Regions from separate parts of the Janthinobacterium sp. J1-1 genome, predicted to be linked through region 3. Evidence: predicted binding sites of a transcription regulator. Region 3 holds the regulator's gene; each other region holds the start of a gene.
What was found. Region 3 encodes sigma-54, which starts transcription at its own class of promoters, with help from an activator protein. Its sites were predicted from a motif close to TGGCANGNAANCTGCTTT; they were not measured.
Positions count from the first base shown of each region.

Region 1: the regulator sigma-54 is predicted to act here: its motif matches at 1,190-1,207, upstream of Q8L25_RS07205 (pilin).
Region 2: the regulator sigma-54 is predicted to act here: its motif matches at 3,479-3,496, upstream of Q8L25_RS04875 (DUF3567 domain-containing protein).

Region 1 is NZ_CP132339.1:1,594,115-1,599,077, reverse strand. It holds gene Q8L25_RS07210 (flagellar brake protein) at 1-677, shown strand, start outside; gene Q8L25_RS07205 (pilin) at 689-1,153, opposite strand; gene sucD (succinate--CoA ligase subunit alpha) at 1,368-2,249, opposite strand; gene sucC (ADP-forming succinate--CoA ligase subunit beta) at 2,263-3,432, opposite strand; gene Q8L25_RS07190 (DUF2889 domain-containing protein) at 3,509-4,069, opposite strand; gene Q8L25_RS07185 (class I SAM-dependent methyltransferase) at 4,357-4,963, opposite strand, start outside.
Region 2 is NZ_CP132339.1:1,072,006-1,076,968, forward strand. It holds gene Q8L25_RS04860 (ATP-binding protein) at 1-2,215, shown strand, start outside; gene Q8L25_RS04865 (response regulator) at 2,330-3,052, shown strand; gene Q8L25_RS04870 (GTPase) at 3,049-3,447, shown strand; gene Q8L25_RS04875 (DUF3567 domain-containing protein) at 3,610-3,867, shown strand; gene Q8L25_RS04880 (class II glutamine amidotransferase) at 3,954-4,733, shown strand; gene Q8L25_RS04885 (EAL domain-containing protein) at 4,863-4,963, shown strand, end outside.
Region 3 is NZ_CP132339.1:827,245-832,207, reverse strand. It holds gene rapZ (RNase adapter RapZ) at 1-414, shown strand, start outside; gene hpf (ribosome hibernation-promoting factor, HPF/YfiA family) at 496-855, opposite strand; gene Q8L25_RS03725 (RNA polymerase factor sigma-54) at 924-2,402, opposite strand; gene lptB (LPS export ABC transporter ATP-binding protein) at 2,407-3,165, opposite strand; gene lptA (lipopolysaccharide transport periplasmic protein LptA) at 3,165-3,743, opposite strand; gene lptC (LPS export ABC transporter periplasmic protein LptC) at 3,764-4,369, opposite strand; gene Q8L25_RS03705 (KpsF/GutQ family sugar-phosphate isomerase) at 4,421-4,963, opposite strand, start outside.

The DNA of each region.
Region 1 (4,963 bases), 770 kb from region 3:
AATTCGATGCGATGAACCTGCAGGTCGGTGGCCGCATCCAGTTCATCACGCATCGCGGCATCAAGCCGGTGCGGCATTTTTCCACCTTGATCGGCTATCTGCGCGATGAATACCTGATCGTCAAGACACCGCAGGAAAACGGCAAGGCCATCGTGCTCGACGAGGGTGACAAGCTGACCATCCGCGTGTTTTCGGGTGTCAGCGTGTGTTCGTTTGCCTGCAGCGTGCTGCGCGTGTTTGGCCGGCCGCTGCATTACCTGCATCTGAGCTTTCCGGACATCATCAACGGCACCAGCTTGCGCGGGGCGATGCGGGTCAAGGTGGAACTGCTGGCGCAACTGATGTGCCGCGACCAGCCCGAAGTGCCCGTATGTATCGTCAATCTCAGTGTGTCCGGTGCGCTGATCGAGTCGCCCGGCATGCTGACACCCGACGACAGCGGCGTGACCCTGGTATTTACCCTGCTGGCGCCGCCGTACCAGCAGCCGCTGCGCATCGCAACGCGGGCCCGCATCCAGAATGTCAGCATGGGCAAATCCACCTCCGCCATCGTCGGCGGGCAAGACGATGTCTACACCTATGGCCTGCAATTCATCGACCTGGAATCGGCCCACTATACCTTGCTGCAAAACCTGATTTACGAAGCGCTCATTACCGACCGGCAGAAGATCGTCTGAGTCCGTTCACCTTACAGCGACGCCGCCGCCTGCGGTATATTGCTGCGCAAAATTGCTTCCCTGGCCGCCGTATTGGTGATGCTGGTCGAGTTGAACCAGGTCAGGCTGCTGCTGCCGGTACGCAATGCCATGGTGATCGTCTGGCCGCCAAGCCCCGTACCGAGGTCATTGGCCAGCGTTAGCGTGATATCGCCATTGAGAACGGCGGCGCTGGCCACTTCGCGCGTCGCGCTGAAGGCCGGAATCGCGCTGGGCGCCGCTTCGCTGGAGGTGCTGCAGGCACCGGCCTCGCCACCATTTTCCTGCACGCACAAGGCCACCGCCGTCTTCAGCGGCGCGGCCGCCGCCAGCACATTGCTGACCTTGGCCCGCATCGTGTAGTCGCTGTATTGCGGAATCGCCACGGCTGCCAGGATGCCGGCAATCGCCACCACGATCATCAGTTCTATCAGGGTAAATCCGGACTGCGCGCGCATGGTGTTCTCCTGTGTTCACATGTTCATCAGGGAGAAAGTGCAAGCGCCATGCCAGCGCCGCGCACGGGCAAGGCCAGGGATCAAGGCAAGAAAAGCGACGCGGCGCGTCCATTTGCGACCGCCGCCGTCGCCGCGCGACCAGAATGGCCGTGGCCACCAGACAATAAAAAAAGGAGCCGAAGCTCCTTTTTTGTACTGTTTCAACCAGGCTGTATTACAGCATGGCTTTCAGCAGACGCGCCATTTCCGACGGGTTCTTGGTGACGGTGATGCCGCACGCTTCCATGATTTCCAGCTTGGCTTGTGCCGTGTCGGCGCCGCCCGAGATCAGCGCGCCGGCGTGGCCCATGCGCTTGCCTGGAGGGGCGGTGACGCCAGCGATAAAGCCGACCACCGGTTTTTTCATGTTGTCCTTGATCCAATAAGCGGCATTGGCTTCGTCAGGACCGCCGATTTCGCCGATCATGATGACCGCGTCGGTATCCGGATCATCATTGAACATCTTCATGATGTCGATGTGCTTCAGGCCGTTGATCGGGTCGCCGCCGATGCCGACTGCCGACGATTGGCCCAGGCCCAGTGCGGTCAGTTGACCGACTGCTTCATAGGTCAGGGTACCCGAACGCGAGACCACGCCGATACGGCCCTTTTTATGGATGTGACCTGGCATGATGCCGATCTTGATTTCGTCTGGCGTGATCAGGCCTGGGCAGTTAGGGCCCAGCAGCAGCGTTTTGCTGCCCGACTTGGCCATGCGGTCTTTCAAGGCCATCATGTCACGGACAGGAATGCCTTCGGTGATGCAAATGGCCAGATCCATTTCAGCTTCGACAGCTTCCCAGATCGCGGCGGCCGCGCCTGCTGGCGGCACGTAGATCACGGAAACGTTGGCGCCGGTTTCTTTTTTCGCTTCGGTCACGTTGGCGAAAATAGGAATGCCTTCGAAATCTTCGCCGGCTTTCTTCGGGTTCACGCCTGCCACGAAGGCAGCTTTGCCGTTCGCGTAGTCGCGGCAACCGCGGGTGTGGAACTGGCCGGTCTTGCCGGTGATCCCTTGGGTAACGACTTTGGTATCTTTATTGATCAGAATGGACATGTTGATTCCTTAATTAAGCTTGACCGGCAGCAGCGGCAACGACGCTCTTGGCTGCATCTTCCATGGTGTCGGCTGCGATGATAGGCAGACCGGAATCGGCCAGCATCTTTTTGCCCAGATCTTCGTTGGTGCCCTTCATGCGCACCACCAGCGGTACGTTCAGCGAGACGGCTTTCACCGCGGCAATGACGCCTTCGGCGATCACGTCGCAACGCATGATGCCGCCGAAAATGTTCACCAGGATGGCTTTCAGGCCTGGGTTTTTCAGCATGATCTTGAACGCTTCGGTCACTTTTTCCGCCGTGGCGCCGCCGCCGACGTCCAGGAAGTTGGCTGGCTCGCCGCCGAACAGTTTGATGGTGTCCATGGTGGCCATGGCCAGGCCGGCGCCGTTCACCAGGCAGCCGATGTTGCCGTCGAGCGAGATGTAGGCCAGGTCGAATTTCGACGCTTCGATTTCAGCTGGATCTTCTTCGTCCAGGTCGCGCAGGGCGATGATTTCCGGATGACGGAACAGGGCGTTCGGGTCGAAGTTGAACTTGGCGTCCAGGGCGATGACCTTGCCGCTGCCGGTGACGATCAGCGGGTTGATCTCGGCCAGCGAGCAGTCGGTTTCCCAGTAGGCTTTGTACAGGCCTTGCAGGTTGACGCGGGCGTCGGCGATCGAACCGGCAGGCACGCCGATTTTGGTGGCGATGTCGTCTGCCTGGGCATCGGTCAGGCCAACGCTTGGCTCGATGGTGACGTGATGGATCTTCTCAGGGTGGCTCTCGGCCACTTCTTCGATGTCCATGCCGCCTTCGGACGATGCCATCAGGACGATTTTCTGGGTCACGCGGTCGGTGACCAGCGAAACGTACAGTTCCTGTTTGATGTCGGCGCCTTCTTCCACCAGCAGGCGGTTGACTTTCTGGCCTTCGGCGCTGGTCTGGTGCGTGATCAGCTGCATGCCCATGATCTGGTCGGCGTATTCCTTGACCTGTTCGATCGATTTCGCCACTTTCACGCCGCCGCCCTTGCCGCGGCCACCTGCGTGGATCTGTGCCTTGACGACCCATACCGGGCCGCCCAGGGTTTCCGCAGCCTTGACTGCCTCGTCGACGGACATGCACGGAATACCGCGTGGTACCGTCACTCCGAATTGCCGGAGGATTTCTTTGGCTTGATACTCATGGATTTTCATGCTGGCTTCCCTTCTGATACTGATTTGTAAAAATACGGTTAGTGGTGCAAAAAAAACAGGAAAAACAGCGCCGGGATCACGCTTTGGCTACCCAGCGCGGGTAATACTGTGCAACCGCCCCGCCATCGGTGCGCAGGGCATGGCATTTGTCGAGTTGAAACGGCTTTTCATGCGGCAAATCAGCATTCGCACCGTCACGGGTCGACCAGACATCACCGGCAAATGCCTGAACCGCCGCAGTCGGCAAGACTTGCGCCAGTTCGGTCAAATGGGTACAGCCGGCGATTCCCGCCAGGCGCTCTTTCAAGTCGCGGCGGAAATTCTTCAATAGATTCAGACCGATCAGCGCCTGGTAAGCGGGGCCGATGGTATCGCAAAAGCCGGGATAGGGAACGGAATCGGAGGCGGCTTCGGCCTCGACGATGGTCAGTTCGCGATCGACGGTAATGCGCAAATGGAGGTCATGCAGGGGGGCGCCGGCGGGACGGGGGCCGGAGGCCAGGGTCGCGTCGAACGATTTGATGTCGGTGATGCGCGCGTCGATATCCCACAGGCCGTCGTCGCGCAGATACGCTTGGACGTCGATAACGCGGGAGTGCCGTAAGGCGCGCCGGGATACGGGAGTTGACAGGGGCATGGACCGATGCCGCTTGCGCGGCCTAATTTAGTAAGCAGCCATGTGCATAAAGCACGCCGTTCGCAGCTTCTACGAACAGCAACCGCACCTGCGGCGCCGCAAAAACCCTAAAAGTGTAGCACATTGCGCGCCGGTTGCGCCGCAACATAATTTTTCAGTGCTTAGTTAAAAACATTTCAAATTATAAATGGAAAACAGCGATTTTCATAAAGTCATTCAATTTGTGAATGATGGCTATCATAAAAATCACTGTCATCGCCGCGACGCGCCTGGCTGGCGCGATAGTGTCAGTCAGCCACGCCCAGTGCCTGCAGGATCGGCAGCACGTTGACGAGGAAGCTTTCCGCATGCACGGCCAGTTCGGCCAGGTTTTCCTCGTCGGTCGTCAGCACCGTGCCATTGCGCACCACGGTTTGCTGCAGTGCGCGGAAAGCCTGCCAGGCAAATGCCGCCCAGGCGTCGCTGCCCTGATGACCTTCCAGCCTGGCCAGCAGGAACAACTGTTGCAAATGCAACACACCGATCCCCCCGCCGGTCACCGGACTGGCCAGCGCGGCCAGGTCGGTACGCCCCAGCGCCTTTTCCAGCAAGTGCCGGTTCAGCCTGGCCGTGGCCGGCCGCGCCAGCGCGATCGCGGCGTCATCCTGCACCGTTGAAATGCAGGCTTTATGCGCCAGCACCAGCACCATCTGCAGCAAATTGCCCAGTTCGGCCACGCTGGCAGGCAAACGCTGTTGCAGTTCACCGATGGTATGGATCTGGTAATCGGCCAGCAGTTCCAGCAGCGGACCATAGATGGCCTGCTCCATGTCGGCCTCGCCCAGGGCGCCCACCACCCTCATGGTGATGTGCTCGATCGGCGCCACCAGCAGGATGCGCACGGCGCGCAGTGCG
Region 2 (4,963 bases), 240 kb from region 3:
GCTGGCGTCGGCATCCGACAATTCCGGCTTTTTCGACCGTTACTACACCTGGCTGCTGGGCCTGAACGCGGCCGTCGCCGTGTCCTTGCTGGCGCTGGTCGGCATTTCCCTGGGCCGGCTGTATGCGCGCTACAAGAGCGGCAAGTTCGGCTCGAAGCTGATGATGCGGCTGGTAATGCTGTTTGCCGCCGTCGGCATCCTGCCGGGCCTGGTGATCTTTCTCGTGTCGGTGCAGTTCGTTACGCACTCGATCGAATCGTGGTTCAACGTCAAGATCGAAGCGGCGCTGGAATCGGGCCTGGAGCTGGGCCGCGCCGGCCTGGACGCGGCGCTGGTCGAACTCGACCACCGCGGCAAGAAGGCGGTCGATGAATTGCGCAGCGATCCCGTCACCGGCCCGGCAGTGCTGACCAGCCTGCTGCGTGAAGAGGGCATGCAGAACGTGATGGTCGTCAGCGGCGACGGCGTGCTGCTGGCCAGCGCGGGCCCGCACAGCGGCGCCGACCTGCCGACGGCGGCCATGCTGGCGCAGGCGGCCACGCCAGCCGGCTATGCCTCGGCCGAAGGCGGCGCCGAGCTGCATGACGATGGCAACGAGTCGGGTGGTGGCGGCATGCGCGCCGGCCCGCTGGGGCCAGAGGCGACCGCCAGCCTGCGCCTGCGCGTGCTGGTGGCCGTGCCCGGACCATCCGTGTCGCCACGCTACCTGCAATTGCTGCAAACCGTGCCGCCCAAGCTGGCCACCAATGGCGAGATGCTGCGTGGCGCGTACAGCGAATACAAGGAACGTTTCGTGGCGCGCGTGGGCCTGCGCAAGATGTACATGGAAATTCTCACCTTGACCCTGCTGCTGGCCATTTTCGGTGCCATCGGCAGCGCCTTTCTGATCGCCAGCAAGCTGGCCCAGCCGCTGCTGCTGCTGGCCGAAGGCACGCGCGCGGTGGCCGAGGGCGATCTGTCGCCGCGCCCCATCGTTGCCTCGCGCGACGAACTCGGCACCCTGACCCAATCGTTCAACATCATGACGCGCCAGCTGCTCGACGCGCGCACGGCGGTGGAAAGCAACCGCGCCGCCTTGCAGAACGCCAAGGCCCACCTGGAGTCGGTGCTGGCCAATATGTCGGCCGGCGTGATGGTGCTCGACGGCGACTTCAAGCTGGTCACCTGCAATGAATCGGTGGAGCGCATCTTGCAGCATGCGGGCGTGACCATGGTCGGCCAGCCGCTGGTCAGCATTACCGGCATGGAAGAATTTGGCATGGCCATCGTCAGCGCGTTTTCGGCGCAGAGCGCGCAATCGGCCTCGGGACGCCATTTGCAGCGCCTGCACTGGCAGCGCCAGATGGAAATTCCGCGCCGCCTGGGCAGCAGCGCAGACGAGCACGACATCACCCTGCTGGCGCGCGGCTCGCGTTTGCCGCTGGAGTCCGGCAGCGGCTACATCGTCGTCTTCGATGATATTTCCGACGTCATTTCGGCCCAGCGTTCGATCGCCTGGGGCGAGGTGGCGCGCCGCCTGGCGCATGAAATCAAGAATCCGCTGACACCGATCCAGCTGTCGGCCGAACGCCTGCAGATGAAGCTCGAAGGCAAGCTGGAGCAAAGCGACGCCGACCTGCTGGGCCGCGCCACCACCACCATCGTCAAGCAGGTCGATGCGATGAAGCGCATGGTCGACGACTTCCGCGACTATGCGCGCACGCCGCCGGCGGTGCTCACGCCGCTGCGCCTGAACGAGCTGATCGAGGAGATATTGAACCTCTACCTGGGCGGCGACGACGGCGACATCATCCACCCGCTGCTGGCGCCGAACCTGCCGATGGTGATGGGCGATCCGACCCAGTTGCGCCAGGTGATCCACAACTTGCTGCAGAACGCGCAGGACGCGATGGCGGACTTGCCGGAGGGCACACCGCATCCCCGCATTGACGTGCGCACCGAAGCAATTCATTATCGCAGTGCGGACGGTGGCGTGAACGTCGCCGTGCGCATGGCCATCACCGATAACGGCCCCGGTTTCGCGCCCAAGATCCTGGCGCGCGCGTTCGAGCCGTATGTCACGTCCAAGGCGCGCGGCACCGGCCTGGGCCTGGCGATGGTGAAGAAAATCATCGATGAACACGGTGGGCGCATCGATATCGAGAACCGCGTCGACAGCAGTGGCGCTTCGGTCGTCATTTTGCTGTTAAAGTTAGCTCCCGACGCTGTGGCTTAGCATTGTGCTGGCGAAAGCGTCTGGTTTAGTATTTAAAACACTAATAAAATCATAGTTGTCCGCCGCGTGCCGTTTGGGTGCGCGGGGCGGCGAAATGAGGAAGGCAAGACACGAATGGCAAACATACTCGTAGTGGATGATGAAATGGGTATCCGTGAGTTGCTCTCGGAGATACTGGGTGACGAAGGCCATGCTATCCAGCTGGCTGAAAATGCGCAGCAGGCGCGCGAAGCACGTGCCGCCGGCGCGCCCGACCTGGTGCTGCTGGACATCTGGATGCCCGATACCGACGGCGTGACCCTGCTCAAGGAGTGGCAGCGCGATGGCTTGCTGACCATGCCGGTGATCATGATGTCGGGCCACGCCACCATCGATACGGCAGTCGAAGCGACACGCATCGGTGCATTGAACTTCCTGGAAAAACCGATCGCCCTGCAAAAGTTGTTGAAAGCCGTGCAGCAAGGCCTGACCCGCGCCCAGGAAACCGTGCGCGCGCCGGCCGCCGCGCCGCGCCCGGTGGCGCCGACGCCCGTCGAAGAGAACAGCAGCCATCCGGTGCCGAGCTTTGGCGGCAGTGCGCCGCAGCAGATGATGGTGCGTCCCGGCATCGCCGCACCGGCCCAGGCCGAAGGCCATGGCTACAATCTGTCGTTCGACCTGCCGCTGCGCGAGGCGCGCGACGCCTTCGAGCGCATGTATTTCGAACACCACCTGGGCCGCGAAGGCGGCAGCATGACCCGCGTGGCGGAAAAGACGGGCCTGGAACGCACCCATCTGTACCGCAAGCTCAAGCAACTGGGCGTCGAACCGGGCAAGCTGGCCAAGAAAAACCTGTGACGGCACCGGCAAGGCGTCTGACGCCGCTGACCCTGGTCAGCGGCGGCCATGCCAGCCTGCGCGAGGCCGCCATCGCGCAAGCCTTGCCGCCGGGGCAATCCACTGCCGTGATCCTCGAAGGATTGGCTGACGGCAACTCCATCCTGGCCGACCTGGCCGAACACACTTCCCCTCCCGCCGCATTGCAGTTGCTCCGCATCGCACCCGGTTGCCTGTGCTGCAGCGGCAATCTGGTATTGCGTGTAACATTGAATCGTCTTCTGCGCCATCCGCCCGCGCATTTGTTCCTCAGCCTGGCAGACGCCACGCATATCGAACAACTGCGCAGCTGGCTTGCCGCCAGTCCCTACGATGCCTGGCTGGCGCTGGAGCCTGAGCTGACCGTCACCGCCTGACCGTTATTGCCGTAGCCGTCCCGATCGCAGTTTGCACGCAGTTTGCATCTCGTTACAACTACTTTCCCTGCAGAGCGGGATCGCGCTTGAAATGCCATGGCATGGTCCCCACCTCTGTTCTGAAACCGCAGGAGTTCCTCCTGCTTGAGCGAAGGACGCACAATGAACCTGATCTATAACAGCGAGCAATATAGCGTCGTGGAATTCGGCGCCGACCGCAACCTGGACGCCTTGCGTTTCGGCGGCTATGAAATCGTCGACAAGAGCGGCAAGCGCGAAACCTTTATCGCCGGCGTGCTGGCGCAAAACTTTCGCCGCGATGTCAGCGAGCTGATCGCCAGCGAACCGACCATGGAAGAAATCGATGAATTTCTCGGCAGCTACGATTCCCTGATGAGCCAGCCGGTGCTGCTGCACTAGACACGGCGGGTTGGTGGCGATCGCCACCAACCCCATTCCCTTGACGGCATGGTAAGGTGGCGGGGTTACCTTGCTGCAAAGTCATCATGTGCCAACTTCTCGGAATGAATTGCAATGTCCCCACCGACATTGTCTTTAGTTTTACCGGCTTCGCCATGCGCGGCGGCCATACCGATACCCACCACGACGGCTGGGGCATCGCCTTTTTCGAAGGCGCCGGCGTGCGCCATTTCGTCGATCACCAGGCGGCCATCGCCTCGCCGGTGGCCGAGCTGATCAAACGCTATCCGATCAAGTCGCGCAATGTCATCGCGCATATCCGCAAGGCCACGCAAGGCCGGGTAGCGCTGGAAAACTGCCACCCCTTCGTGCGCGAACTGTGGGGCCGCTACTGGGTCTTCGCCCACAATGGCGACTTGAAGGAATTCAATCCCGTGCTGAATGGCAGCTATCGCCCGGTCGGCTGTACCGACAGCGAGCGGGCTTTCTGCTATCTGCTGCAGGAGCTGCACGCGCGCTTCGGCGACGCGCCGCCCGCCTTGCCGCAGCTGCACGCGGCGCTGGCCGAGCTGTTGCCGGGCATCGCTGCGCACGGCACCTTCAACATGATGCTGTCGAGCGGCGAGGCGCTGTTTGCCCACTGTTCCACCAGTTTGCACTATCTGGTGCGACAGCATCCGTTTCCAACTGCTAAACTATCCGACGAAGACCTCAGCGTGGACTTTTCCCAGGTCACCACGCCGCAGGACCGGGTGGCCGTGATCGTCACGCAGCCATTGACGACCAACGAGCAATGGACGGCGTTCGCGCCCGGTGAACTGAAGCTGTTTGTAGACGGCGCTGTACAAGAAGCGCCCGTGATTTAATTTGTTGACGACAATACCGGGCAATGCTGCCAAAATAGCCAACAGCGCGGGCACATGGTATGGTCAATAGTGAACCCTGACGCAGGCGTGGCGCCGCCAGTGTCACTCGACGTGATTGATGAAGATTTAATGATCGATATTTCCAGCAACGACATCACCCCGAAACCCTTGCGCGTGCGCGAGTTCTATCTGGGGCGACAGCCCATCCTCGACCGCAACCAGGCCCTGTT
Region 3 (4,963 bases):
AACAAGCTGCGCGCCTGGGTCAAGGATATCGTCGCCTCCGAACGCGCGCCGCTGACCCTGTTCTTCGAGTCGTTCGCCTTCAAGCTGGGCGTGCCGCTGGATGCCGATTTCGTGTTCGACGTGCGGGCCCTGCCCAATCCGTATTACGACCTGGCGTTGCGGCCGCTCGATGGCCGCGATGCGCCCGTGATCGCTTTTCTGGACGCCCAGCCCAGCGCGCTGGAACTGTTTGCGGATATCCGCGATTTCGTGGAAAAGTGGCTGCCGTCGTTCAAGTCCGACAACCGCAGCTATCTGACGGTCGCACTCGGCTGCACGGGTGGCCAGCACCGTTCGGTGTATATGGCGGAACACCTGGCGCAGTATTTTGCCGACCGCGAACGGGTCGTGCTGCGCCACCGCGAGCGTAACTGAGCCGGAAAAATGGGCGCAAAAAAGGGCGCGAAGATCAAACAGCGCGCCCTTAGTTGATCACAACAATCTGGAGCGGCAGGCCTAGACGGCGGCGGCTTCTTCAGGAGTGTTGTCTGGCAGATGCTTGATCGCCTCTTTACCGTGCCCTTGCACTTTGGTTTTGTACTTCATCACTTGCCGGTCCAGCTTGTCGATCAGGCTGTCGATCGCGGCATACAGGTCTTGCGCCAGGCTTTCCACGTAGACGGTCTTGCCGCTCAGTCGCAGATTCACTTCGGCCTTCTGGCGTTTTTCTTTCTCTTTGAGGTTGTCGACGGTCAGAATCACGGCAATATCGATAACGTGATCGAAATGGCGTTTCACGCGCTCCAGTTTGGTTTGTACGTATTCACGGATGGCTGGTGTCACTTCGAGATGATGTCCGCTGATGGTGAGATTCATACACACTCCTAAAGATGATCGGGTTCGTGCGGTGTCCATCGTTCCGGCCCGCAGAGGAACCGAAAAAACTACAAAGACTTACGCAGACTCACTGGCGGAATTTTCAACGCTTCCCGGTATTTGGCAACAGTACGTCGCGCAATCACCATGCCTTGTTCCCCCAGCATGTCCGCAATCTTACTGTCGGATAAAGGATTTTTAGGGTTCTCTGCTCCTGTCAATTGCACGATCAAGGCCCGTATCGCCGTCGATGACGCCTCCCCTCCTGCTTCGGTGGCGACGTGGCTGCCAAAGAAATACTTCAACTCAAACATTCCATGCGGGGTCAGCATGTACTTTTGGGTTGTTACCCGCGAGATAGTACTCTCGTGTAAACCCAGTGTATCAGCTATTTCGCGAAGCACAAGTGGCCGCATGGCAACTGCGCCGTGCGAGAAAAAATCCTTTTGCCGTTCCACGATCGCCTGCGCCACGCGCAGGATGGTGTCGAAGCGCTGGCGCATGTTCTTGATCAGCCACTTGGCTTCCTGCAACTGCGCACCCATGCCGCCTTCGCCCTTGCCCTGCTTGAGCAGGTTGGCGTACATGGCGTTCACGCGCAGGCGCGGCATGACGTCATTGTTGAGCGATACCTGCCAGCCATTGCGGGCCCGCTTGACCACCACGTCCGGCACCACGTAATCGGACACGTCGGAAGCGAACACGGCGCCCGGATGCGGGTTGCACAAGCGAATCACGGTCTGTGCTTCGCGCAAGTCTTCATCGTCGCAGTCGAGGGCTTTCTTGAGCTTGTTGAAGTCGCGCTGGGCGAACCAGGTCAGGTGTTTCTCGACGATGTTCAAGGCCATGCGCCGCGTCACCAGCGCCACCTGCGGCAAGCGTTTGATCTGCAGCGCCAGGCATTCGGACGCATTGCGCGCACCCACGCCGGCAGGGTCGAAACTTTGCAGCAGCGACAGCGCCGTGCGCAGCTCATCCGCATCGACTTCCAGTTCTTCCGGCAGGCGCGCCAGGATATCGTCGAGCGGCTCTTCCAGGTAGCCATTGTCGTCGAGCGCATCGATGATCAATTCCACCAGCGCGCGGTCGCGCAGCTCCAGCACGGTCACGCGCATCTGTTCCATCAGGTGTTCGCGCAAGGTGCAGTGATGGGCCTCCAGTTGCGGACGGGAATCCTCGTCATCGGGCGCCTTGCCGCGGCTGGCCTCGTTCCAGTCGCTGTCGCCGCCCTCGGACGCGGCCGTGCTCTCGCCGCCATCGCCGTCAAACGACTCCGCTTCGGCGGCTGGCGCCGGCGCTTCCTGGCCCGGCGGCGCCGGTGGCGCTTCGCCGGGGGCGGCGGTCGAACTCAGGGCGCCATCGGACAGCAGGCGCAGCGAGCGGTCGAGCGGATCGTCGAGCCGTTCCAGCAAGGGATTATCGGTCAGCAATTGCTCCAGCTCCTGGTGCAATTCCAGCGTGGACAGTTGCAGCAGGCGTATCGATTGCTGTAATTGCGGCGTCAGTGCCAGGTGCTGCGAGGTGCGCAGTTGCAGGGATTGTTTCATTGGCTTACATGCGGAAGTGTTCGCCCAGATACACCCGGCGTACCGACTCGTTGGCGATGATGTCGTCGGGCCGGCCCGACGCCAGCACCGAGCCCTGGTTGATGATGTAGGCGCGGTCGCAGATGCCCAGCGTTTCGCGCACATTATGGTCGGTGATCAGCACGCCGATATTGCGTTCCTTCAAAAACCGCACGATGCGCTGGATTTCGATCACGGCGATCGGATCGACGCCGGCGAACGGTTCGTCGAGCAGCACGAAACGCGGGTCGGTGGCCAGCGCGCGGGCGATTTCCACGCGGCGCCGCTCGCCGCCCGACAGCGACAGCGCCTGGTTTTCGCGCAGCTTTTCAATTTGCAAGTCGGCCAGCAGTTTGTCGAGGCGTTCTTCGATTTCGGCCTTTTTCAGGGGCCGGCCGTCGACTGTCTGGATTTCCAGCACGGCGCGGATATTGTCTTCCACCGTCAGCTTGCGAAACACCGACGCTTCCTGCGGCAGGTAGGACAGGCCCATCTGCGCGCGGCGGTGGATCGGCAGGCTGGAAATGTCGACGCCGCTGATATCGATGGTGCCGCCATCGGACGGCACCAGGCCGACGATCATGTAGAACGAGGTGGTCTTGCCGGCGCCGTTCGGACCCAGCAGGCCCACCACTTCGCCGCATTCGACTTGCAGCGACACATCATGCACGACTTGCCGCTTGCCATAGGTTTTCTGCAGCCCCCGCACGATCAGGGTGCTGCCGCAACGTACATTATTGTCCATTATTTCTTCCCTGGCGCAGGCGCGGCGGGGGCTTTCTCCGCCGCCGGCTTGTTCTTCGGCTGGATCACCATGCGCACGCTGCCGGCGCCGGGGGAACTGGTGCCGCTGTCGCTGTTTTCCATATTGAATAATTCATTGCGGCTGTCATACGAAATGAAGGCGCCGTTGGCCACGTCGGTCGGCTTGACGCCTTGCAGGCGCGTCAGCTTGGCCTTGGAAAACAGTTTCACGACTTCCGTCTTGTTGTTGTATTCCACCCGTTCCGCTTCGCCTTCCACCCACAGGTCGCCTTCGCCGTCGCGCTTCTGGCGAAAGGTGGCCAGCTTGCCCGCCTCGCCCCAGAAAGTGATGAACTGGTAGCCCTGCGGATCTTCGGTGATCAGGGCCCGCCCCGCCTTCATGGTCAGGGTGCCCTTCACCAGCACCACGTCGCCGGTCAGGGTGCGGGTCTGCTTGATGTCATCGACCTGGCCGCGCTGGGCGGTGATGACGGCTTCCTTGTCCGAGTCGGCCTTTTCGGCATGGGCGCTGCCCATCACGGCCAGGGAAAACAAGCTCAACAGCAAGATTTTTTTCATTTTGATTTGGTCCTCTTTATTTATTTGGCCGGCACGGCTTTGCGCGGCGGAATCACGATGCGCACCGAGTTCGGCACTTCCACCACGCTGGAGGCATTGTTGGCCTTCAGGCCCACGCCGGTCACGTGCGAACGCCCCGACAGCAGATCGACCGGCACGGCCGACTCCATCCGTTCTTCATCGGGAAAGATCGTCAGCGCCTCGGTTTTCAGCGTCATGTTCTGTGTCCTGGGACCGGCCACGCGGTCGATCACGACATTGCGCGACAATTGCAGCCGCGTATTGCCCTGGTCGATATGGGCCAGCTCGGCCGTCATGTTCAGGGGCGGCACGCCCGGGCTGATCTTGCGCACGAAAGGCTGGTCGATATCGGAGGAGTCGTCGGCCGGGTAATGCGTGAGCTTGGCGCCGGAGACGATATAGCTCGGTTTGCCCTGCAGGTCCATGCGCACCAGGCTGAAATTGGTGACGAAATAATCGGGCTCGTCCAATTTCTTGCCGGCACTGACATCCTGGCTGCTCTTGTTCATCACTTCAAGCAGCCAGAAGCTGCCCAGCGCCACCGCGACAGCGCCCAACACGGTAAAAATCATGCGCCAGCGATGGGCGCCTTCTGGCTTACGCATAGTGTTTCACTCTCAAAAATAGGCCCGCCGCGCAGGAGCGGCACACCGGCATCAGATGACCTTCGCCTGGGTCAGGTCATGGATATGCAAGGCGCCGACCAGCTTGCCGTCAGCATCGACCACCAGCATCTGGTTGATGCGGTGCTGCTCCATCACGGCCACCGCGTCGACGGCCAGGCGGCCGGGCGCGATGCTGCGCGGCTGCGCGTGCATCACGTCGCGGATCGCCACTTGCGTGAAATCCTGCACGCGCTCGAACATGCGGCGCAGGTCGCCATCGGTAAACACGCCCACCGGACGGTCATCCGCATCGACGATGGCCGTCATGCCCATGCCCTTCCTCGTCATTTCTTCCAGCGCCTGCAGCAGCGAGGCGTCCACCGGCACTTTCGGTACCCGCTCGCCGCTGCGCATCACGTCATGCACGTGCGTCAGCAGGCGGCGGCCCAGCGCGCCACCCGGATGCGAACGGGCAAAATCTTCTTCCTTGAAGCCGCGCAGGTCCAGCAGCGCCACGGCCAGCGCGTCGCCCAGCGCCAGGGTGACGGTGGTGCTGGCGGTCGGCGCCAGGTTCAGCGGACAGGCTTCTTTTTC